4 regions of the Nocardioides pakistanensis genome follow, and region 1 is predicted to be linked to each of the others. Evidence: riboswitches for the same ligand, from Rfam matches in the RefSeq annotation. Region 1 holds a riboswitch; each other region holds the start of a gene.
The links. A riboswitch is a leader RNA that binds a small molecule or an ion and turns the genes downstream of it on or off. The one in region 1 is predicted to bind cyclic di-AMP.

Region 1 (5,461 bases):
CCCGACCAAGGAGACCCATGACCGCCGTCATCGCCACCGACACCGACTTCGCCGCCGCAACGGCCACCGGCAAGCCCGTCCTCGTCGACTTCTACGCGACCTGGTGCGGGCCATGCCGCAAGGTCGCCCCGATCGTGGACCAGATCGCCGCCGAGCACCCGGAGTTCACCGTGGTGAAGGTCGACATCGACCAGGCCGCGAAGACCACCCTCGACTTCCACGTGATGGGTGTGCCGACCCTCGTCGTCCTCGACGCCGACGGCCAGCGGGTGCGGGAGTTCAACGGGCCCGCCCCCAAGAACACGCTCGTCGAGGCCCTGCGGGCTGCCTGAACCGCACCCTGGCCATGCCCCGCCCGAAGTGAACCCCTGCGGGCGGGGCTGGCGTCGTCGTACCGTCATGACGACGGGGACGGTCCTCGTCGTGAAAGAGGGTGAGGTGCCTGCGCTGCGCGTCCTGCGTGCTGCCATCGGCCTGGCGATGCTCGTGCCAGGCGTCGCGGCGTGCTCCGTCGAGTCCGGCGACGCGACCGGCAGCAACTCTGAGGTCTCGGCACCGGAGCGCCGGATCCCGCCGGGCTGGGAAAACCCGCTGGTTGAGGATGCCCCCGAGGCCGAGCCGCCGCCGAGGCCACGCCGCCAGACCTCTGCCCCGGCCCGCGAACCCACGCCAGTCGCAGCGCGCTGGTCACCGGGCCACCCGCTGACCATCCGATACCGGCAGCAGCGCCTCGACACGGTCGTCGCGTTGCAGCAGCGGCTGGATGACCTGGGGTACGGGCCGCTCGCGGCCGACGGGCACTTCGGCCCCCAGACCGAGTCCGCAGTCCGCCAGTTCCAGGCAGACGAGGCGATCGCCGTCGACGGCCTGGTCGGCGAGGAGACCTGGAACCGGTTGTTCCGCATCGTCCTCAGCCACTGGAGCCCGGAGGGATGGACCCCGGTCGTGCCCGCGTGGTTCAGCAGATCTCAGGACCCGGCGCAGGCCGACACCTCCGACGCTATCCCCGGCATCGTTCCGGGAACGCCCTCGGCCATCTGCGGCGATGGAACCCTGTCCTACTCCACGAGCCGTTCGGGCACTTGCTCGTGGCACGGTGGTGTCGACACCTGGTACCCGTGAGATCGCCCGGCCCGCAACGGTCACCTGGCGCGAGCCCCGCACACCTACCAGGTGTCTGCCGCTGATGACCGCAAGGTCGGCATAGGGCAGAACATCAAGGCTTCCGTGCGTGGGAGTCGAACACAGGGGTCGTGTGTCAAGGGGTTGCGCACGATCGCACCGAAGGGCGAGGAAGAGCCAGAACTGGCCACCTCGCCCTTCGTCGTCCCGCCGCCGACCCGGCCCCGGCTACGCATGTTGAGCACCATGACGACGCTCAGGACCCGCCGCGCAGCAGCCACCACACTGGTCGTGGTTGGCGTGCTCGCCGCCACCGGCTGCACCGTCGAGACGGACGCACCGGCGGCGCCTACCTCACCGGCCGCAGCGACCAAGGCCCCCGCACCTGTCGCCGTCGACGACCTGACCACGCACGCGGCCACCGTGGCCGATGAGGTGCTCCACTACCGGGCCGTCCGTGGCTCCTACCCGTACCTGGCCGACCTGGCCACCTCCGACCTGCCCGAGGGGGCCATGGTCACCCAGTACGCGGCCACGCCCCGGCTGTTCCGCTTCTGCGTGGTCTCCGAGGCCGACGGCGCCTGGGTCGCGTTCGAGTCCGACCGCGGCGGGGTCACCGGCTCCGGGGCCCGCGGCCAGTGCACCTTCGCCGAGTAGTCGCCGCGATGACCCTGGACGACCCGCTCCTCGGACTGACCGTCCGCACCCTGAACTCGCTGCTTCGAGCCGGGTTCGCCACCGTCGCCGAGGTCGACCAGGCCGACGACGACGACCTGCTCGCCATCCGCCAGTTCGGCCGCGCGCAGTTGGGGGAACTGCGCGCCAAGACAGCCCAGTACCGGACCATCGCCGCGGTCACCGCCTGCCCGCTGCGCCTGCCCGAGCCCGGCGAGATCCCCGTCCGCGACCTGGAGATCACCGCACGCACCCGCGACCGGCTGCTCGCCGCCGGGCTGACCACGGCCGCCGACGTCGAGGCACGGACCGAGGCCGACCTGCTCGCACTTCCCGGCTTCGGCGCAACCTGCCTGGCCGACTACAAGCGCGGGCGGCTCCTGCACGCGGCCCGGCACGGCATCTGCCTGGACCCCGACGCCCTCTTCGCGGGCCTCTCGCATGGTGCCCGCACCCGACGCTGGTGGCTGCGGCACGCGTTGGTGGCCGCCTACGTCGCCGAGCACGGCGTGCTGCCGTCCAGCAGGGCCGTGGTCACCGGCCCGGCGGGGGAGCGGATCTGTCTGGGCTCGTGGCTGGCCAAGCAGCGCGACCTGCACCGCCGCGGCGCGCTACCCCCGCACCGCGTCTCTGCCCTGACGCAGATTGAGGGATGGCGCTGGGACGTCCCGACCGGCAGGCGACCGTCCCGGCAGGCCGCGTAACCAGCGTCACCCCCGCGGGCTGCGGCCGGACGCCGAGGGTCTGCGCATGTCCACTGTCGTTACCAAACCGAGACCGGGGAGCACACGACGTCTCTCCGGACACCTGAAGACAAGTCCCCGCACACCGCGGGGCGCGGTCCAGCCCCGCCGAGGCCCGTCATGGCCGGTCCGTCCGAGCACCACGACCAGCACCAGACGATGACGGGCACGGGAGACCCAGCAGTACCGACGGCGACCTCACCAGAGATCGTCGGCTTGGGGTGAAGCCAGCCATGCTGGCCGGGCCACTTCGACGGCCCGAATCCGACAGGTCACCTTCCGCAGGCGTCGCCGAAGGGAACCTTCCATGTCGATCCACCATCGACCGATCTACCCTGCCCGCTCCGTCCCGCTCGCCCTGGCGACGACCCTGATCGCTGCGATGCTGAGCGCCCTCGCCCCGGCCGTCACGGCCCCGGCAAGCGCGCTCACGGTGCACAAGGCGACCCGGGTGCTCACCGTGGCCGCCGACCTGAAGGGCACCCCGTACCGCTACGGCGGAACCACCCGCCGCGGGTTCGACTGCTCCGGCTACACCCAGTTCGTCTACCGCCGGGTCGGCGAACGCCTGCCGCGAGTCTCCGACGCCCAGTACCGGGCCACCCGCCGGATCCCACGCAGCCAGGCGCGCCGTGGAGACCTGGTGTTCTTCCACTTCGGTTCCAAGCGAGGCCACGTCTACCACGTGGGCATCTACGCCGGGCGCGGCAAGATGTGGCACGCGCCCTACACCGGCACCCGGGTGCACAAGACCCGGATCTGGACCTACCGCGGCGTCACGTTCGGCCGGGTGCGCTGAGGCTCCACCGGTCCGTAGATGCCCCGAAACGGCACGAGAGCCCGCCTCAAAGCGTGTGACCGAGGCGGGCTCTCTTGCGTCCCGCCAGGGAGTTTAGGTCAAAAGGGGCGAGAGGTCACAAACGCCACCTTCGCGCGCGTCGAGGGGTGCTGGTGAGCGTTCCGGCGGGTACCGCACACCTGGGGATCATGGCCGAGACCACCACATCCGTCACCACGCCCGACCTGCGCGACGCCGCTGTCGCCGCCGTCATGGCACGCCACCCGCACCTGACCGGGGAGGCCTTCGACCGCAAGGTGCGCCGGGTGGAGACGATCCTGCGTCACTCCAGCGACGGCCCGACCTGGACCGGTCGCTAGAGGGCCCAGCACCATCACGGGTGCCGGTCACGTCCCAGCGAGCGGATCACCGCCTCGGGGTCGTAGCCGGAGAGCACGAGCAGCAGCATGGCGGCGTCGCTCACCGTCTCCGGCCCTTCGGTGCACGGATCGACTCCGGCGGGAAGCCAGCGGTGACCGGTCTTGGTGCTGCCGTCGAAGCAGCGCCACGAGTCCTCGGGCTCGCAGCGGACCAGGGTGCCCGCCGGTCGCGCATCGACGTAGACCGCCGCGGTGTCGACGTGGCCCTCGACCGGCAGGATCATCACCGTGAACCGGTCATCGCCCCGGCCGGACAGGTCCTCTGGGACGGGCGACTCTGAGGTGGCGCCCTGTGTGGTCATAGACCCATGGTGGCAAAGCCGTCCGACACAGCCCCTATTGCGCCGATAGACCCAGCGAGCACTGTGCACCTCGACCGCACACCTGGAGGCTGTGAACATGAACCGAGAACCCGCAGGCGTGCCCTCCGGCGGCCAGTTCGCCGGGCGCGAGCGTGGTGAGGCAGGTCTCGACCTGACCGAGATCCGCCGGATGGTCGTCGACGAGTACGGCGACGGCATCGACGGCGCGGCCACCTACGGACCCGTCGACAGTGACGACGAATACGACGGGTCGACCCAGGAGAAGGTCAGTCTGCTCGACCGCCGGATCGCGCCGGGGGAGGTCTCGACCATCGAACGTGCCGGAGCCACGATCAGCAACGTCACCTCGAACCTGGTCGCAGCACCGAAGGCTGCCTTGAAGACCGGAGCGATCACGGCCGCCGCCTATGCCACCGCGGTTACCTTCGGCGGGGAGCACGCCGAACCGCTGTCGAACTTCGTCACTCACCACCAGACCCCGGTTGCGGTCGCCGGGGCTGCTGCGGTCGCCATCGTTGGTGCGGTCGCGGCCGCCGCCAAGGGAGACCTGTCGCGGACCGCCCACCCGATCCGGGAGGCCCGCAAGCAGGCGCTACGCGCGGCACGCGCCGAGGCTCGCGAAGCACTCCTGGACCGGCTCGTGGCGCGTGAGGCCGCCCGCGCCGCCCAGCAGGACCGGCAGGAGTCGATCCGCGCCGCGCTGGACCAACAGAACGCACCCGGATCCGCCTGAGCCGCCGACCGCAACACCGGCGGCATAGGGACCGTTGTCACACCCGACGACCGGAGCCCGGTCGCGCCTGCCCCTCGACCGGAAGGCCCTTCGCCCGATGACTGCGCAGCAGATCGCCTCCGTGCCCCGCCAGCGGCCCTCGCGGCTGACCCGGGTGCTCAACACCTGCCACGACATCGGCGGCATCTACTCGCTGACCTACAACGAGGCGGTCGTGCTGACCAACGACTACGCCAAGCACCAGCACGGCGGCATCCCGCGCGGCGGGTTCCTGCTGGCCGCGGCCTGCTCGGGCCACGACGGCAACGTGGCCTTGGAGGACGAGGAGGTCATCTTGCTGCGGGTGTCCTCGGTGACGCCGCTGCCGCACGAGCGGGAACTCGTCTCCGGTCGGATGGCCGTGGTCCGTGACGCCCATGCCACCGAGGCCGACTACGGCAACGTGCTGGACGTGCACACCGCCGTCGAGCACTCCCAGTCGGCGTTCGCCTGCGACGTCGTCGGCGTCTTCTACACCGGCGAGGACGCCGAGCGTGTCGAGTTCGGCGCGGACCTGGACAACGTGTGGTCCTCGGCCCGGTACAAGGTGTTCGCCCCGTCGGCGAAGGCGCTGTCTTGGATCGGGTCGTTCCCGCGCGGCGAGAAGG
Region 2 (5,461 bases), on a different contig from region 1:
CGGCGAGCCGGTGCGCCGAGCGCCACTGGGCGCGGACGAGGGTGTCGGTGTGGTCGGGGCCGAGCAGGTCGGGTCGACCGGTGGAGCCGTAGAGCAGCGAGCCGCCGGTGAACACGGCGACCGGCTGGTCCCCGTCGCTCAGCGCGAAGGAGAGGTGCGTGTGCGTGTGGCCGGGGGTGTGTACGACGCGCACGCGCATCGTCTCGCCGACCTCGACCACGTCGCCGTCGTGCACGCCCACACGCTCGAAGGAGACCGGGTCGTCGGCGTTCACGTGGTATGCCGCGCCGACCTCCTGAGCCAGCGCGAGACCGCCGGTCACGTAGTCGTTGTGGATGTGCGTCTCGAACACGTGGGTGATCGCGACGCCGGCGGCTTCGGCCACCGCGAGGACTCGGTCGTAGTCACGCTGCGGGTCGACGACCAGGGCCACCTTGCCGTCATGGGCGAGGTAGGTCCGGTCTCCGAGACCGGGAGTGTCGATCGGGGTCACGGTGATCATGCGGGCTGCCTCCTGAAAACTGCATCTGTGGATACCCAGGGGGGTATTACCGTCCTACGGTAACAGTCAATGCGGATACCCCCCGGAGTATTCCCGCCGACGGCAGGTCCATGCCACCGCTAGAGTCCGGGAGGTGGCCGACTGCCTGTTCTGCCGGATCGTCGCGGGGGAGACTCCCGCGCACCTGGTGCTGGAGACCGACGACCTGGTGGGCTTCCTGGACATCCGGCCGGTGTTCAAGGGGCATGTGCTCCTGGTGCCGCGTGAGCACGTGCCCACGCTGCCCGACCTCCCGGTCGGTCTGCGGGACCCCTTCTTCGCCGCGGGCCAGCGCCTGGTCGCGGCAATGGTGTCCGGGCTCGGCGCGCAGGGCAGCTTCGTGGCGATGAACAACGTCGTCAGCCAGAGCGTCCCGCACCTGCACCTGCACGTGGTGCCCCGCACCAAGGGCGACGGGCTGCGTGGCTTCTTCTGGCCGCGCACCAGGTACGACTCGGACCAGGAGATGGCGGGGTACGCGGCACGGGTCAGCGCCGCCCTCGCCGGCCAGTCGACATCGGCACCCGCAGCGGAGGAGGACTGACATGGGCTGGTGGAACGAACAGGTGGTGCCCCGGGCGACCGACCTGCTGCTCGGCGCGGGGGAGGTGCACAAGCTCCGGGCCAAGGTCTGCGAGGGCCTGGAGGGCGAGGTGCTCGAGATCGGCTTCGGGTCCGGGCTGAACATCGAGCACTACCCACCGGCGGTCACGAAGGTCGCCGCGGTGGAGCCGTCGGACGTGGCCTGGCACATCGCGGAGGACAAGCACATCGGCGCAGCGAGCGTGCCCGTCGTACGCGCCGGCCTGGACGGGCAGGTGCTGGACCTGCCGGACGACTCGATGGACTCAGGGCTGTCCACCTTCACGCTCTGCACGATCCCGCACCTCGACGCGGCGTTGAGCGAGATGCGCCGGGTCCTCAAGCCGGGCGGGGTGTTCCGCTTCGTCGAGCACGGTCTGGCGCCAGACCGCAACATCGCGAAGTGGCAGCACCGGCTGACCCCGCTGCAGCGCCGGTTCGCGGCCGGCTGCCACCTCGACCGGCCGATCGCCGAGGCGGTCTCGGCCAGTGGGCTGAAGATCGAGCAGCTGGAGACCTTCTACCTCCCGGCGCCCATCCCCGGCGCGAAGGTCGCCGGACACCTCTACCTGGGACGTGCGGTCAAGCGCTGAGCCCGCGCTGGCTACAGTGAGCCCACTTCCACCTCTCACCACGTCAGCGCCGTGCTGCGGCGCACAGGAGGAGCCCAGATGAGTCGTTACGCAGGTCGTGTCGCCGTCGTCACCGGATCCGCCCGCGGCATCGGTGCCGCCACCGCCAAGCGCTTCGCCGAGGAGGGCGCCGCCGTCGCGATCCTGGACCTCGACCAGGACGCAGCGGCCGCCACCGCGGAGGGCCTCGGCGCCGAGAAGGCGATCGGGCTGGCCTGCAACGTCGCCGACGCCGCGTCGGTGGAGGCAGCCGTGGCCCAGGTCGTCGCAGAGCTCGGCAAGATCGACGTCCTGGTCAACAACGCCGGCGTCACCCGCGACAACCTGCTGTTCAAGATGACCGAGGAGGACTGGGACACGGTCATGAACGTGCATCTGCGCGGCTCGTTCCTGATGAGCCGTGAGGTGCAGAAGCACATGGTCGCGGCGAAGTACGGCAAGATCCTCAACCTCTCCAGCGTCTCCGCGCTCGGCAACCGCGGGCAGGCCAACTACTCGGCGGCCAAGATGGGCCTCCAGGGGTTCACCCGCACTCTCGCCCTGGAGCTCGGGCCCTTCGGCATCAACGTCAACGCGATCGCGCCCGGCTTCATCGTCACGGAGATGACCGACGCCACCGCGCGCCGCGTCGGGGTGGAGCCTGAGGACTACCGCAAGGCCGCCGCCGAGGCCAACCCGGTCCGCCGGGTCGGCTACCCGGAGGACATCGCCGCGGCCGCCGCCTTCCTGTGCAGCGACGAGGCGTCCTACGTCACCGGCCAGACCCTGTACGTCGACGGTGGCGCCAAGATCTGACCGCGCCGGACAGGTCTGCACCACCGTTACCTGTCTGTGATCTCGACCGCACCCGTCACGGGTGATTGAGCGTGAAACGTCCCGCAGATGTGATCTGCGGGACGTTTTCGCGTCCTGAGGATTGGAAATCCTTGCCGACGTCTGTCTAGTCTCTCCGGGCGCTTCGGGGAGGCGTCGCCGACGGGGGTCGGCGGCGTCGAGCCAGGGGCCACCACAACTTCACAACCAGGCAGGGTTTACGCCGAGTCCTACCCGCCCGCGCCTGGTCCTGTCCCGTAACCGATCACCTTGGGTAGGAGTGGGGGACCCACATCGTCACGCGTCCTCCGGACGCTCGGGGTGAAGTCGCCGAACCGGCGGCAGAGCACCTTTCAGCTCTAACCCGACAGCTCACCTCACAGGCGTGGAAAGGGAACTCCTCATGCCTGCGATCATTCGCGCGCGCAGCTTTGCTGTGCTCTCCGTCCTCGTCGCCGCCGTCATGGCGGCCAGCCTCGTCGCCTTCGCCCCGTCCGCCGACGCCGCCACCCGCGGCAAGCGCATCATGAAGGCCTTCGACGTGGTCCGCGCCCAGAAGGGCGACCAGTACCAGTACGGCGCTGCCGGCCCGAACCGCTTCGACTGCTCCGGTCTGGTCTACTACAGCTTCCGCCGGGCCGGTTTCACCAACATCCCGCGTACGTCGAGCCAGCAGGCGCAGTTCGCCGACCGGATCAAGAAGAAGAACATGCGCCGCGGCGACCTGATGTTCTTCTACGACGGCGGCGGCGTCTACCACGTCGGCGTCTTCGCCGGCTGGAAGAACGGCAAGCGATGGATGGTGCACGCGCCGTACGGCTCCAAGAACGTCCAGCGCGGCACCCCGTGGACCAACCGCTGGTTCGCCGGCACCCTGCGGTGACCCAGGGTTGATCCCGAGCTGACACAGCTCACAGTCCGAAACGCAGGGTCGCTGCCCGGTCGGGCAGCGGCCCTGCGTCACACTTGGCCCCATGGTTGGAATCCCGTTGCGCCTGAACCTCTCGGCCCGTCGCGGCCCTCGCCCCGGTCTCCGTCTCGCCGCGCTGGTCCTCGCCGGGTCGGTGGCCCTCGTCGGCTGCGGTGGAGGTGACGAGGAGGGCTCCCCGGAGCCGTCGGAGTCGCCCGACGCGCAGGGGACCGCCGCAGGCGCGACCCTCTCGGGCGAGTGGCCGCTGACCGGCCTGCCCGCCGACGGCAAGGCGCCGGGGCACCCGGTGATGGTGGTCAAGATCGACAACACCTCGCCGAGCAGCCCCCAGGTCGGGCTGAGCGGCGCCGACCTGGTCACCGAGGAGCTCGTCGAGGGCGGCTCGACCCGGCTCGCGGTCTTCTACTACTCCCACGTGCCCGACCGGGTCGGCCCGGTGCGCTCGATCCGGGCCACCGACATCGGGATCGTGAAGCCGGCCAAGGCGGTGATGGTCGCCAGCGGCGGTGCGCCGGTCACGATGGGCCGGGTGAAGTCCGCCGGCATCCGCGTCGTGACCGAGGGCGGCACCGGGTTCTCCCGGGACGGCAGCCGGCGCTCGCCGTACAACCTCTTCATGAACCTTCCGGCGCTCGCGCGCTCGCTCAAGGCTCCGGCCACCCCGCCGAAGAGCTACTTCACCTGGGGTGACGAGGCGGGCTTCCCGGCCGGTCAGAAGGCCGGCCGGATCTCGGCGACCTTCTCCGGCGGACACACCACCCAGTGGGAGTTCCGCAAGGGCAAGTACGTCAACACCAACTCCTACGCCGCCGCCGGTGACGAGTTCCGGCCCGACACCGTGGTCGTGCTCCGCGTCCAGGTCGGCGTGGCGAACTACAAGGACCCCGCCGGCAACCCGGTCCCGGAGACCAAGTTCTCCGGCAGCGGTCCGGCGATGGTGTTCCACAACGGCTCCCTGGTGCGCGCGACCTGGGTCAAGAAGGGCCTCGACTCCCAAGTCAGCCTGAAGACCAAGGCGGGGGAGCTGCGCTTGCCGCCGGGCAAGGTGTGGCTCGAGCTCGTGCCGGCCAACGGCGGCAACGTCACGTTCGGCAAGTAGGTCTCAGCGGGGTCGGGTCTCGACGGGCTCGACCAGCGGGCTGGGCTCGGCCGGCGGTCAGGCCTCCGCGTCGTCCGCCTGCCCGGCCAGCTCGTCGGGGCCGGGCAGCTGGACGCCGGCTTCCGCCTGCTGGCGCAGTCCGGCGAGGATGAACGCGATCGCGGCCTCGACCTCGGCGCTGGCCCGCTTCGTGTCCTCGGCCGACGACACGGCGGCCCCGGCGGCGGACATGGCGCCGAAGAACACCCGGCTGAAGGTCTCCACCATGCTCGGCTCGAGGTCGTAGGTCCGGAGCACGGTGGAGACGATCTCCTGGACGATGCCGAACGTCGAGCGCTCCTCCTGCTCCCGGTAGCGCTCGTAGCCGAGCACGACCGGGCCCTCCTGGATCACGATCCGGCTGTACTCCGGCTGCTGGACGACCTCGAGGAAGGAACGCAGGCCCACCGTCGCCTTCTCCCACGGGTCCCGGGTGGTCCGGATCGCCTTGCGGATCGTCTTGCTGGCATCGGCCTCGACCTTCTCGAAGACCGCCTCGAACAACGCCTGCTTGCCGCTGAAGTGGTGGTACAGCGCCCCCTTGGTGACCCGGGCCCCGGACACGATCGCGTCCAGGCTGGTGCCGGCGTAGCCCTGCTCGGTGAACAGCTCGGCGGCCACGTCGACGAGCGCGCGCTTGGTGGCAGCCGAGTACTGCTGGCGGCGCGAGGAGCCCGACACCTTCCGGAGGACTTTGGTGGTCATGCAGCCGAGCATATGTCCGGCGCGTGGCTGGGGCCGGTGTACGGCGGCCACGTCAGCCAGAACGCGCGCTGTGCCCCAGAACACGGCAGCTGTGCCGCAGAACACGGCGGCTGTGCCGC
Region 3 (5,461 bases), on a different contig from region 1:
TCACGGGAGGAGACCGGCCTCGGCCAGGGAGTCGGGAAGGCCGGCTCGCTGCAGGAGCGTGGGGTGGGAGCCGAACCAGAACTGGCTCCACGCCGGCGGGGTCGGGTCGGCCAACGAGGCCAGGGCCAGTTCACGCTGCATGTTCACGAACGTATCGGAGTCCCTTGTCGCCACGATGGCCTCCCGGTCCGCGCGCACCTCGATGGCGCGGCTGATGGTGCCCTGCACCGGGGAGACCGCCAGCATCGCGAAGGCCGAGAGCGCGAGCACCAGGGGTACGGCGGCCGGGTCGCCCGGTCCCTCCACGCCGGCACGACGTCGCACCCGCGAGGAGTCGAGGACCAGCGCCAGCAGCGAGACACCGAGCACCGCGCCGGCCGCACCGAGACTCGTGCCCAGCAGCACGTCGTTGTGCTCGGCGTGCGCGAGCTCGTGGGCGACCACGGTCAGCGCCTCCGGCTCGGGCAGGTCCTCGACGAGGTTGTCGTAGAGGACGACGCGCCTGGTGCCACCGAACCCCGACACGTAGGCGTTGAGCGTGGTCGTGCGGCGGGACGCGTCCGCCACGAGCACCTCGTCGACCTGGACTCCCTGCCTGTCGGCGAGCTCGAGGACCGCGCTGCGCAGCTGCCCGTCCGGGAGCGGCTCGAACCGGTTGAAGATCGGCTCGAGCAGGACCGGGTAGAGGAACGAGCCGGCCAGCGTCAGCGCAGCGGCCGCTCCCCCGGCCCACGCGAACCACCGACGCGGGGAGCGGCGTGCGGCCAGCACGAGCACCAGCAGCACCAGCGAGGTGAGGAGCCAGGAGACGAGCAGGGACTTGCCGTAGTCCACCGCCCAGGCGGCCCACCCTTGCTCGGTGAGCCCGTAGGTGAGGTTGCGGCGCCGGATGAGCACGGAGAACGGCAGCGTCGCCGCCCGGCCGATCGCGAGGACCAGCAAGGTCCCCGTCGGCACCGCCAGCCACCAGCGCAGTCGGCCGAACCAGCCCCGGACCAGCCGTGAGCCGACGGACGTGAACCCCAGCAAGGCAGCCACGGCCAGCGAGACGGCGTAGGACGCCCAGCCGAGGTAGCGCCGGACACCGGCGTACTCCTCGGCTCTCGCCACCTGCTCGAACGTGAGGATGTCGAGGGGTTGAGCGGGTCGGAGCCTTCCGCCGGGGACCCAGTCCCACGGCACGAGGACCGCGGCCAGCGCCAGGAACGCGAGCGCGGACAGTGCCGCGACGATCCAGGCAGTACGGCGGTCGAGGGTCATCCGGCCAGCTCGCGGAGGTAGTCCTGCCACTTGTGCGTGAACTGCCCCTCGGTGGTGCCGACAGCGGAGAAGGCCTCCCGCACCGAGCGGCCGGACTCGACCTCGTCGTAGAGGCGGACCAGGGCCCGCTCGCCGTACCGCTCGGCCAGGAGCTTGCAGGCCAGCCAGGCCGACTCGTACGACGTGCCGAGCAGCTTGTTGGCCGGGTCGAACTCGTCGGGACCGGGAAGCGCGTCGGGCGGGCCGCTGCGCCGGACCTCGGCCAGGATCTGGCTCGCGGTGACCTCCACCGGCAGGTCGGTGCGGGCGAGGGCGACGTAGTCCGCGAACCCTTCGAGGAGCCACAGCGGCATCGTGGAGGTGGCGGCGTCGACGGCGACGTGGGTGGCCTCGTGGCTCATCACGATCTGGGAGCCGTCCTCACCGAGGTTCGTGAAGACCGCGGGGTTGATGAGGATGTGCACCGGCGACGACGGGCTGAGCGAGCCGTCGACCGTCGCCGTGACCGCGGCGATGGAGTCGTAGGTGTCCGGCTCTGCGTCGAGCATCCGGTGGAGCTGGTCGTCGTCAGCCGGGACCTCGACGACCAGCCGGCCACGCCAGCGGGGCAACACGGCCCTGACGTCCTTCACCGCCTGGTCGGCCAAAGTGGTGTAGCGGTCGAGCTGGCCGGGGTCGGCGGCAACCACCAGAGCCCGGGGTGAGCGATGCACCGCGAGGTCGTCGAGAAGCCACAGCGGCACCGGCTGGGCGTCACCGGCTCCGATGCTGCCCAAGGCGACTCCCTCCGGGGTGTCGACGAACGTGAACGGCACCTCCATGGTGCTCGTGGACTCGTCATATCCCTCGACGCGCCAGGAGACCGAGACGTTCCCGACCCACGCGTCCGGGCCGTACTGCCTCCGGACGGGGTCGGGCAGCGCCCCGGACTCCTCGACGAACCGCAACGCCAGCTCGCCGATCCCGAGGGATCGCACGTTGTCGTGGATCCAGCCCAGACTCCGGCGGGCCGCGCGGTCTCCGGGCGCGGCCAGGGTGACCGCACTTCGCCGGGTCCCCGCGGTCAGCGCGTCGTCGAGATCCGCCAGCAGCGTGGCGGCGCCGTCCGCACGCAGGTCGTTGCTCGACGCCGGCTCCGCCGGCTCGGCCGGGGTGATGACCTCCCGGTCAGCGACGCGGAGGACGAGGAACGTGCCGAGCACCGCCAGCAGCACGAAGCCGGCCACCCACAGCAGTGGGCGGCCGGCTCGGGAGACGGGGTCAGCCGATGCGTCGCGCACCGGAGTACGGCATGGAGAAGACGCCGGCGATCCGGACGCCGGTGCCCGGGTTGGCGGCGTCGACGATCTGGCCGTTGCCGATGTAGATGCCGACGTGGCTGACCGGGCTGTAGTAGAAGACCAGGTCGCCCGGCTGCAGGTCGGAGGAGGAGACCGGCGTACCCATGCTCATCTGGGCGCTCGAGGAGTGCGGCAGGCTCACGCCGGCCTGCGCCCAGGCCGCCATGGTGAGACCGGAGCAGTCGTAGGCGTCGGGGCCGGCTGCGCCGTAGACGTAGGCGTCGCCGACCTGCGCGAGCGCGTACTCCACGGCCGCGCCCGCGCGCCCCGAGACCGGTACGTCGGGCAACGGGGTCCGTGTGGCACTGCGGCTGACCCGGCTGGTGCGCGAGGCGGCCGCGGCGTCCATCTCGTCGAGGAGCGCCTCGGCCTCCGCGGCCTTCTCGTCGACCTCCGCCTTCTCCTCGGCGAGCTGCGCCTCGGTCTCCGCCAGGGCAGCGAGCTCCCGCTCGGCGGCGGCCTCGCGCAGCTCCAGCTGCTTGAGCTGGGTCGCGAACTCGGCCATCAGCTGGGCCTGCTGGTCGTTGTAGGCCGAGACCGTGGCGATCTGGTCGAGGAAGGCGTCCGGGTCCTTGGACAGCAGCACCTGGGTGGTGGTCGACAGTGCCTGGCCCTGGTAGGCCGCGACCACGGTGGAGGCGACCTGCTCCCGGACCGCGTCGACGCGCTCCTGCTGCCGGTCGAGGTCCGCGCGCAGGGTCCGCAGGCTCTCCCTGGTCCGCTGCAGCTCCAGCCGTGCGTCGTTGTAGCGCTCGGAGGCCTGCTCGGCCTCGTGGTAGAGCCGTTCGACCTTGGCCGCGACGTCGTCGCGGTCCGGTTCGGCCTGGCTGGGGGCGGCGACGAGCAACGAGCCACCGAGGGTGGCGACGCCGCATGCTGCGATGACGCTGGTGATGCGCTTCCGGCCGTCGAGCACGAGCGGACGGTCTCCTCTTTGTCCTGACGCCTACCGGGTGAGCTGACGGGTTCGGGCGGCAAAGAAGACCCTACGAGCGCGGCAGCCACTCGCGTGGTTGCGCGCGCACGATTCACCCCAAGGAACGTGGTTCCCCGGCTCCGGCCACGACTTCCCCTTCGGGACCGGACTCGGCGCGGCACCTGAGTCGACCCGGTCTGGTCAACTGCCGCAGGTGCCTCCTGAAGGTTATGCGGAGGTCCTGAACGCCGCAAACGATTCCGGCATGTGGCGTGGACCGATTTTGTGACTTTTCAGACGTTGCGGATCCTCAGGTTTGGGTCGCGGCCGACCGGTCAAGCGGAGGCGGCGTTGACGTCAGGGCCGGACAGTGGCGCCACCATCCTCAGCGGGGGCACCAGCCCGGAGCCGGCGAGCACGTCGAGGGCACGTCGCTCGTCGTCGTCGAACCCGAGCTCGGGCGGTGGCCCGAGCAGGACGGTCACCACGCAGTCGGTGCAGGCCGGGCCTCGCACGACGCAGGTGTCGCAGTCGATGTGCACGCTCATGTCGCCTCCTGGGGAAGTCGTTCGCATCGTGAGCAGGACGGTGCCAGGCACCTCCGACAGTTTCCGCGCGGCGTGTCGCAACGGTCGCCCGAGGGTCCGCCGCGAGGTCACGATTCCGACACCTCGCTCCGGGGCCGGCACCATGCTCGGTAAAATCTGTGCCAAGCCCCGATGAACGACGACCGATCCCGCCCCGAGCCCGAGAAGCCGCCGATGACCGATCCCGAGCCCGGCCGGGGCGCCGGCGCCGACCTCGCGCGTGCCGCACGACCGACCGGCATCTACCTCTTGTTCACGCTCGTCGTGGGCCTCCTCGGCGAGCTGCTGCTGGAGAGCGCACGCACCGACTGGAACTGGGCCTACGTGCTCCACCTCGTCGGCCGAGAGAGCGGAGTGCTGCTCCTGGGAGCCGTGGTCCTGGCGTTGGGAGCCGGTCTCGTGCTCGCTGTCAGCGGCCGCATGTGGGTCAGCGGCCTCGTGGTGCTCGGCCTCGCGGCGGTGGTGGGTCTGGCCAGCAACCTCAAGTACGTCGCCCAGCGCGAACCCCTCTACCCACGCGACCTCGTGTTCGCGCTGCAGCCGGACTTCCTCATCGAGATGGTCGAGCCGCGGGTGCTCTGGCAGGCCGGACTCGGCCTGGCCCTCCTGGCGGCCGTGAGCTGGGGGCTGAGCCGCCTGTTCTCGATGTGGCTGCACCGGGCACGCCCGCAAGGACTCCGGCGGAGGACCGCGGTCGTGGGCCGGGCGGGCGCCGCCGCGGCCTGCCTTCTGCTGCTCTCGTCGCTGGCGCAGTTCCAGCAGCCCGGCAACCCGTGGCGGGGAGCGTACGAAGCCTTCGGTGCGGACTGGGCGAAGGCCAGCCAGCCGAACAACTACCGCGCCAACGGTTTCCTGGGTGGCTTCCTCTACAACCTCGACACCCCCGGGATGCGGCGTCCCCCGGGGTACTCACACGAGGCGATGCAACGGATCGTCGCCCGCTACACCGCCGCCGCCGAGGCGTGGAACTCGCAGGCGCGAGGCAGCGTCGAGGACGTCAACGTCGTGATGGTGCTCTCGGAGTCGCTGAGCGACCCGACCCGGTGGGCGGGGATGTCGCTGGCCGAGGACCCGCTCCCCCGCACCCGGGCGCTGATGCAGCGGGCCCCGCACGGGCTCATGCTGAGCCAGAAGATCGGCGGCGGCACGTCCAGCATGGAGTTCGAGGCGCTGACCGGGATGTCGCTGGCCCAGTTCGACCCGGCCATGGACACGCCGTACCAGATGCTGGTGCCTCGCTTCCGCACCTTCCCCTCGGCCGTGCGCACGTTCGAGCGCCTGGGGCACGCCACCACAGCCATCCACCCCTATGAGCCGACGATGTACCAGCGCGACCGGGTGTACCCGATCCTGGGGTT
Region 4 (5,461 bases), on a different contig from region 1:
GCCCTTCCCCTTCGCGCGGTGGCCGCGCTGCGCCGGAGCGGCCACCGCCCGGGAAGGACCGGCGAGCTCGTTGCCGGAGTAGTAGAGGTAGTGCTTGTTGGTCGGGTAGGAGGTCTTGTACGGCGCAGAGCTGCCCTCGAACGGCACGCCGTGGCTCTCCAGCCAGACCAGCATGTCGACCGAGCCGTCACAGAAGGAGCGCAGCGTCTCCTCCGAGACCGCGCCGGCCGTCTCGAGCCGCAGGTAGGCGAGCATCTGCTCGGGGGTGTCCTCGATCCCGGCCTCGCGCTGCTGGGGCGTCCCCCCGCCGGCATACACGACGCCGCCGCTGATCGCGCTCGCACCGCCACCGAGGAACCGGTCGAGCACCAGCACGTCGGCACCGGCCTCCGCCGCCTCGATCGCGGCGCACGCCCCGGCGGCACCGAAGCCGACCACGACGACATCTGCCTCGGCATCCCAGGACTGTGCGGCCACGACTCTCCTCAAGTAGAACGCGTTCTTACTTTGCCGCCTCATCATGCCGGGCAGCACCCGAGGGAGCAAGACCTGACCGGGATGCCCCGCGCAACTGGAACCTGTTACAGTTTTGCCCCCGATTGCTGGAGGTCACATGGCTCGCCCCGTTCCCCAGGACGCCGCGCAAGCTGCGCACCAGGAAGACGACGTCGACGTCGTCGTCGTGGGAGCCGGCGGCGCCGGGATGACCGCCGCGCTCGCCGCCGCCCACCACGGGCTACGGACGGTCGTGGTCGAGAAGAGCGCCTACTTCGGCGGCTCGACGGCTCGCTCCGGGGGCGGGGTGTGGATCCCGAACAACCACGCGCTCAGAGCGGCCGGCGTGCCGGACAGCCTGGAGGACGCCCGCACCTACCTGGCCTCGATCGTCGGCGACGTGGTCCCGGAGGAGCGCCGCAACGCGTTCCTCGAGCGGGGGCCCGAGGCGCTCGAGTTCGTCCGCGACCACTCGGCCGTCGACTTCATGTGGGTCCCGGAGTACTCCGACTACTACCCCGAGGCACCGGGCGGCCGTGCGATCGGCCGCAGTGTCGAGCCGCGTCCGGTCAACGGCAAGCTGATCGGCGCGGAGCTCGCCCGACTCCACCCGCCCTACGCGAAGGCCCCGGCAGGGATGGTCGTCACCCAGGCCGACTACCGCTGGATGAGCCTGGCGATGCGCACCCTGAAGGGCCCGATCACCACGCTGCGGATCGTCGCCGGGCGGGTGCTGAACCTGTTGCTGCGCCGACCGATGTACGCCATGGGCGCCGCGCTCGCGATCGGCCTGCGCAAGGGGCTGCTCGACGCCGGTGTCCCGGTCTGGTACGACACCGAGCTCACCGAGCTGCTTCTCGACGACGGCCGCGTGGCCGGCGTACGCCTCCGCCGGGAGGACGCCGAGGTCACGGTGCGCGCCCGCCGCGGCGTGGTGCTCGCCAGCGGCGGCTTCGAGAAGAACCTCGAGATGCGGGAGAAGTACCAGCGCTCCCCCATCACCACCGACTGGACGACCGGCGCGGAGTCGAACACCGGCGGCGGCATCGAGGCCGGGATCGCGGCCGGCGCGGACATCGCGTTGATGGACGACGCGTGGTGGGGCCCGACGATCCCGCTCACCGGCGGGCCGTACTTCTGCCTCTCGGAGCGCAACCTGCCCGGCGCGATCATCGTGAACCAGGCCGGCAAGCGGTACGCCAACGAGGCCTCGCCGTACGTCGACGCCGTGCACGCGATGTACGACGGCGAAGCCGCGACCGGGGTGGGCCACGTGCCGTCCTGGATGATCCTCGACCAGCGCTACCGCAACCGGTACCTGTTCGCGGGACTCGGGCCGCGCCAGCCCTTCCCCGGCCGTTGGTACAAGCACGGCACGCTATTCAAGAGCGACACGGTCGAGGGACTCGCCGAGCAGATCGGCGTGGACCCGGCCGGACTCGCCGAGACGGTTCGGCGGTTCAACGAGATGGCGCGCACCGGCGTGGACACCGATTTCCACCGCGGCGACAGCGCCTACGACAAGTACTACGGCGACCCGACCAACAAGCCGAACCCGTGCCTGGGCCCGATCGACGAGGCCCCGTTCTACGCGGTCAAGATCGTCCCCGGCGACCTCGGCACCAAGGGCGGCGTGGTCACCGATGAGCACGCGCGTGCGCTGCGGCCCGACGGCTCGGTGATCCCGGGCCTGTACGCCGCCGGCAACGCCTCGTCCGCGGTGATGGGCAACACCTACGCGGGCGCCGGGTCCACGATCGGCCCGGCCATCGTGTTCGGCTACCTGGCCGCGCTCGACCTCGCCCGCCCGGTAACGGTCGAGCAGTCCCCCGTCCGGACCGCAGAGGAGAGCTGACATGCCCATCGACCCCGACAAGGCCATCGGCGCGGAGCTGTCCGAGGTCACCTTCGCGTGGACCGAGTCCGACGTCCTGCTCTACCACCTCGGCGTGGGTGCGGGCGCCCGTCCCGGCGACCAGACCGACCCCCGAGCACTGCGGTACACCCTCGACGACGAGCAGCTCCAGGTGCTCCCGTCGTTCGGGGTCGTGGCGCCGACCTTCCACGCCACCGCGCCGCCGAGCCTGGACCTGCCCGGCTGTGACATCGACCTGGCCAGCGTGCTGCACGGAAGCCAGGAGATCGTCCTGCACCGCCCGCTGCCGACGGCGGCACGGGCGACGGTCCGCACCCGGATCAGCGACGTGTGGGACAAGGGCAAGGCCGCGGTGATCGTGCAGGAGGGCGAGGCCCGTGACGAGTCCGGGGAGCCGCTGTTCACGACCCGCTCGAGCATCTTCGTCCGCGGTGAGGGCGGTTGGGGCGGTGACCGCGGACCGTCCACGAAGGTGGACCTGCCCGACCGCGCACCCGACGCCGACGTCAGCTACGCGACGACACCGCACCAGGCGATGCTCTACCGGCTGTGCGGCGACCGGAACCCGCTCCACGCCGACCCGCAGTTCGCTGCGAGGGCCGGGTTCCCGGCACCGATCCTGCACGGACTGTGCTCCTACGGGATCACCCTGCGCGAGGTCGTCGACGCCCTCCTCGACGCGGACACCTCCGCCGTCGCCGGATTCTCCGCCCGCTTCGCCGGCGTGGTCTTCCCCGGCGAGACGATCCGGGTCCGTGCCTGGGACGAGGGCGAGCAGATCCTGGTCTCGGCCACCGTGGCGAGCCCGGACGCGGCGCGGGACGGCGCGCCAGTGCTCGCCGACGCGGTCCTCACCCGCGCCTGAGAGCCTGGTCACGTTCACGCCGGTCCGGTTGGGCCGGCACGTGTCGTCTGCCTAGCCTGGACGGGTTCCGCGTCCCGGCGGAGCGCCGTCCGTGGGCAACGCCGAGTCCTGTCCCGCTCCCGGCCGGCACCGACGAGCATCACCAGGGGCAGGAGCGGGGGAACCGAATCTTCACGGTCCCCGGACCTCGGGGTGAAGCCTCCACCGTCGTACGACGAGCGAGGCCGGGCACACCTTTCCGCCCGAACCCGACAGCTCACCTCGCAGGCGTCCGAGAGGTTCCGTCATGCGCTCACGCATGTTCCTGGCGACGGTCGTCGCCTTCCTTGCCGCACTCGCCCCGAACCTGGTGGCCGCACCTGCCGAGGCCGCGACGCTCCGGACCTGGAAGCGGCTCGCCCAGTGCGAGTCCGGCCAGCGCTGGCACATCAACACCGGCAACGGCTACTACGGCGGCCTGCAGTTCAGCCCGTCGACGTGGCGGGCGTTCGGTGGTCGCAAGTTCGCCCGCAACGCCCACCGGGCCATGCCGCGCGAGCAGATCAGGATCGCCGAGAAGGTCCGTCGCGCGCAGGGGTGGGGCGCCTGGCCGCACTGCTCCCGCAAGATCGGGCTGCGGTAGTGTGACGACCGGAAAGGTGGAACACGTTCTACCTTTCCGGTCGTCGACGTCGTCCCTGAGGAGAGCTTCGTGACCACCAGGGCGATGCGCCGCGCGGCCGTCCGCAGGGCGGTGCCGCTACCGTCCCTGAGCATCCCCGAGGGACGCCTGGTCGAGCTTCCCGGCCGGGGGTCGACGTACGTCACCGACTCCCCCGGACCGAACGGGGCCCCGACAGTGCTCCTGCTGCACGCCGTCGGCTGCACGGGTCTGCTCACGTGGTTCCCGTCGATCCCCGCGCTCACCGAGCGCTACCGGGTGGTCACCCTCGACCAGCGGTGGCACGGCCAGGGCATCACCTCCGAGGAGTTCTCGCTCTACGACTGCGCCGACGACGCCGCCGCAGTGATCGAGACGCTCGGACTCGAGGACGTCATCGTCGCGGGCTACTCGATGGGCTCGGTCGTCGCGCAGCGCACCTGGCGGCAGCATCCCGACCGGGTCGCAGGCCTCGTGCTCGGCGCGACCACGGACAGGTTCCGAAGGTCGCCGGCGGAGATGATGTTCTTCCAGTCGATGGGCCTGTCGATGGGCGCACTCCGCGGCCTGGCCCGTTCCCGGACCGCGCTCGCCGCCGCACGCAGCGCCGCCCGGTTCATGGACATCGACGATCCGGGCGACCTGCACGACTGGGCGCTGGCGGAGTTCCGCAGCACCAGCCCGTGGGCCGTCGCGCAGGCGGTCGCTGCCCTCGGCAGGCACCACTCACGGCCCTGGCTGCGCCGGATCGACGTGCCCACCGCCGTGGTCGTGATGGCACGGGACCGGGTGATCCCCGCCGACCGTCAGCGGACCCTGGCCGCCCGGATCCCCGGCGCCACGACCCACGAGGCCGACGCCGGTCACGCCGGCTGCGTCCTGGCCGCGGAGGAGTTCGTCCCGACCCTGCTCGAGGCGTGTGCCTCAGTCGCCGCGCGCGTGCGCGACGGAAAGCGCCTCGAGCGCCGCGTCGAGCTCTGACGGGATCAGCGCGGCCAGCTCCCGTACCTTCGGCACCAGCTCGCGGCAGGCGAGGACGCCGACGTTCATCCGGCCGTTGTTCGACATCACGGTGATGTTGAGGCCCGCGCCGTGGAAGACCGGCCCGAGCGGATAGAGGGCGTCGATCCGCGCCCCCATGAAATACACCGGGACCGGGGGGCCCGGCACGTTGGAGACCACGAGGTTGTGCACGACCGGGTGCCGCTCGGCGAGCCGGAGCCGGGAGTAGACCCGCACCGCCATCCCGAAGGTGCGCGGCGCTGCGAACTGTGCCCAGTCCTGCAACGTGTCGGCGTCGATCGCACCGTGATGCTCCTTGACGTCGGCGTTGGTCGCCGCGATCGCGCGGATCCGTTCGAGCGGGTCCTCCACGTCGGTGTGGAGCTTGGTGAACATGCCCGAGACCTTGTTGCTGCCGGTCCGCTGTGACTTCCCGTGCACCGAGACCGGCACCATCGCCACCAGGGAGGCGCTCGGCAGCTCGCCGCGGTCGGCGAGGTAGCGGCGCAGCGCACCGCCGACCAGGCCCAGCACCACGTCGTTGACCGTCGCCCCGGCGGCGGCCTTCACCGCCTTGACGTCG

Region 2: linked by a shared signal. The riboswitch ahead of ACYVIH_RS15255 (C40 family peptidase) and the one ahead of ACYVIH_RS05685 (C40 family peptidase) in region 1 are both predicted to bind cyclic di-AMP.
Region 3: linked by a shared signal. The riboswitch ahead of ACYVIH_RS19110 (C40 family peptidase) and the one ahead of ACYVIH_RS05685 (C40 family peptidase) in region 1 are both predicted to bind cyclic di-AMP.
Region 4: linked by a shared signal. The riboswitch ahead of ACYVIH_RS10765 (transglycosylase family protein) and the one ahead of ACYVIH_RS05685 (C40 family peptidase) in region 1 are both predicted to bind cyclic di-AMP.

The regions. Positions count from the first base shown of each region.
Region 1 is NZ_BAAGUV010000012.1:220,973-226,433, reverse strand. It holds gene ACYVIH_RS05705 (thioredoxin family protein) at 18-332, shown strand; gene ACYVIH_RS05700 (peptidoglycan-binding protein) at 439-1,122, shown strand; gene ACYVIH_RS05695 (hypothetical protein) at 1,369-1,779, shown strand; gene ACYVIH_RS05690 (DNA-directed RNA polymerase subunit alpha C-terminal domain-containing protein) at 1,788-2,501, shown strand; cyclic di-AMP (ydaO/yuaA leader) riboswitch at 2,681-2,843, shown strand; gene ACYVIH_RS05685 (C40 family peptidase) at 2,848-3,339, shown strand; gene ACYVIH_RS05680 (hypothetical protein) at 3,492-3,698, shown strand; gene ACYVIH_RS05675 (hypothetical protein) at 3,713-4,060, opposite strand; gene ACYVIH_RS05670 (hypothetical protein) at 4,158-4,814, shown strand; gene ACYVIH_RS05665 (ATP-binding protein) at 4,912-5,461, shown strand, end outside.
Region 2 is NZ_BAAGUV010000038.1:11,103-16,563, forward strand. It holds gene ACYVIH_RS15235 (MBL fold metallo-hydrolase) at 1-502, opposite strand, end outside; gene ACYVIH_RS15240 (HIT family protein) at 636-1,085, shown strand; gene ACYVIH_RS15245 (class I SAM-dependent methyltransferase) at 1,087-1,716, shown strand; gene fabG (3-oxoacyl-ACP reductase FabG) at 1,795-2,550, shown strand; cyclic di-AMP (ydaO/yuaA leader) riboswitch at 2,812-2,968, shown strand; gene ACYVIH_RS15255 (C40 family peptidase) at 2,972-3,451, shown strand; gene ACYVIH_RS15260 (DUF3048 domain-containing protein) at 3,543-4,598, shown strand; gene ACYVIH_RS15265 (TetR/AcrR family transcriptional regulator) at 4,656-5,342, opposite strand.
Region 3 is NZ_BAAGUV010000063.1:42,131-47,591, reverse strand. It holds gene ACYVIH_RS19120 (M48 family metallopeptidase) at 1-1,260, opposite strand; gene ACYVIH_RS19125 (glycosyltransferase family 4 protein) at 1-4, opposite strand, end outside; gene ACYVIH_RS19115 (hypothetical protein) at 1,257-2,540, opposite strand; gene ACYVIH_RS19110 (C40 family peptidase) at 2,521-3,516, opposite strand; cyclic di-AMP (ydaO/yuaA leader) riboswitch at 3,529-3,702, opposite strand; gene ACYVIH_RS19105 (hypothetical protein) at 3,852-4,064, opposite strand; gene ACYVIH_RS19100 (LTA synthase family protein) at 4,236-5,461, shown strand, end outside.
Region 4 is NZ_BAAGUV010000023.1:229,348-234,808, forward strand. It holds gene ACYVIH_RS10750 (FAD-binding protein) at 1-477, opposite strand, end outside; gene kstD (3-oxosteroid 1-dehydrogenase) at 614-2,350, shown strand; gene ACYVIH_RS10760 (MaoC/PaaZ C-terminal domain-containing protein) at 2,352-3,236, shown strand; cyclic di-AMP (ydaO/yuaA leader) riboswitch at 3,367-3,521, shown strand; gene ACYVIH_RS10765 (transglycosylase family protein) at 3,523-3,858, shown strand; gene ACYVIH_RS10770 (alpha/beta fold hydrolase) at 3,928-4,857, shown strand; gene ACYVIH_RS10775 (WS/DGAT/MGAT family O-acyltransferase) at 4,801-5,461, opposite strand, start outside.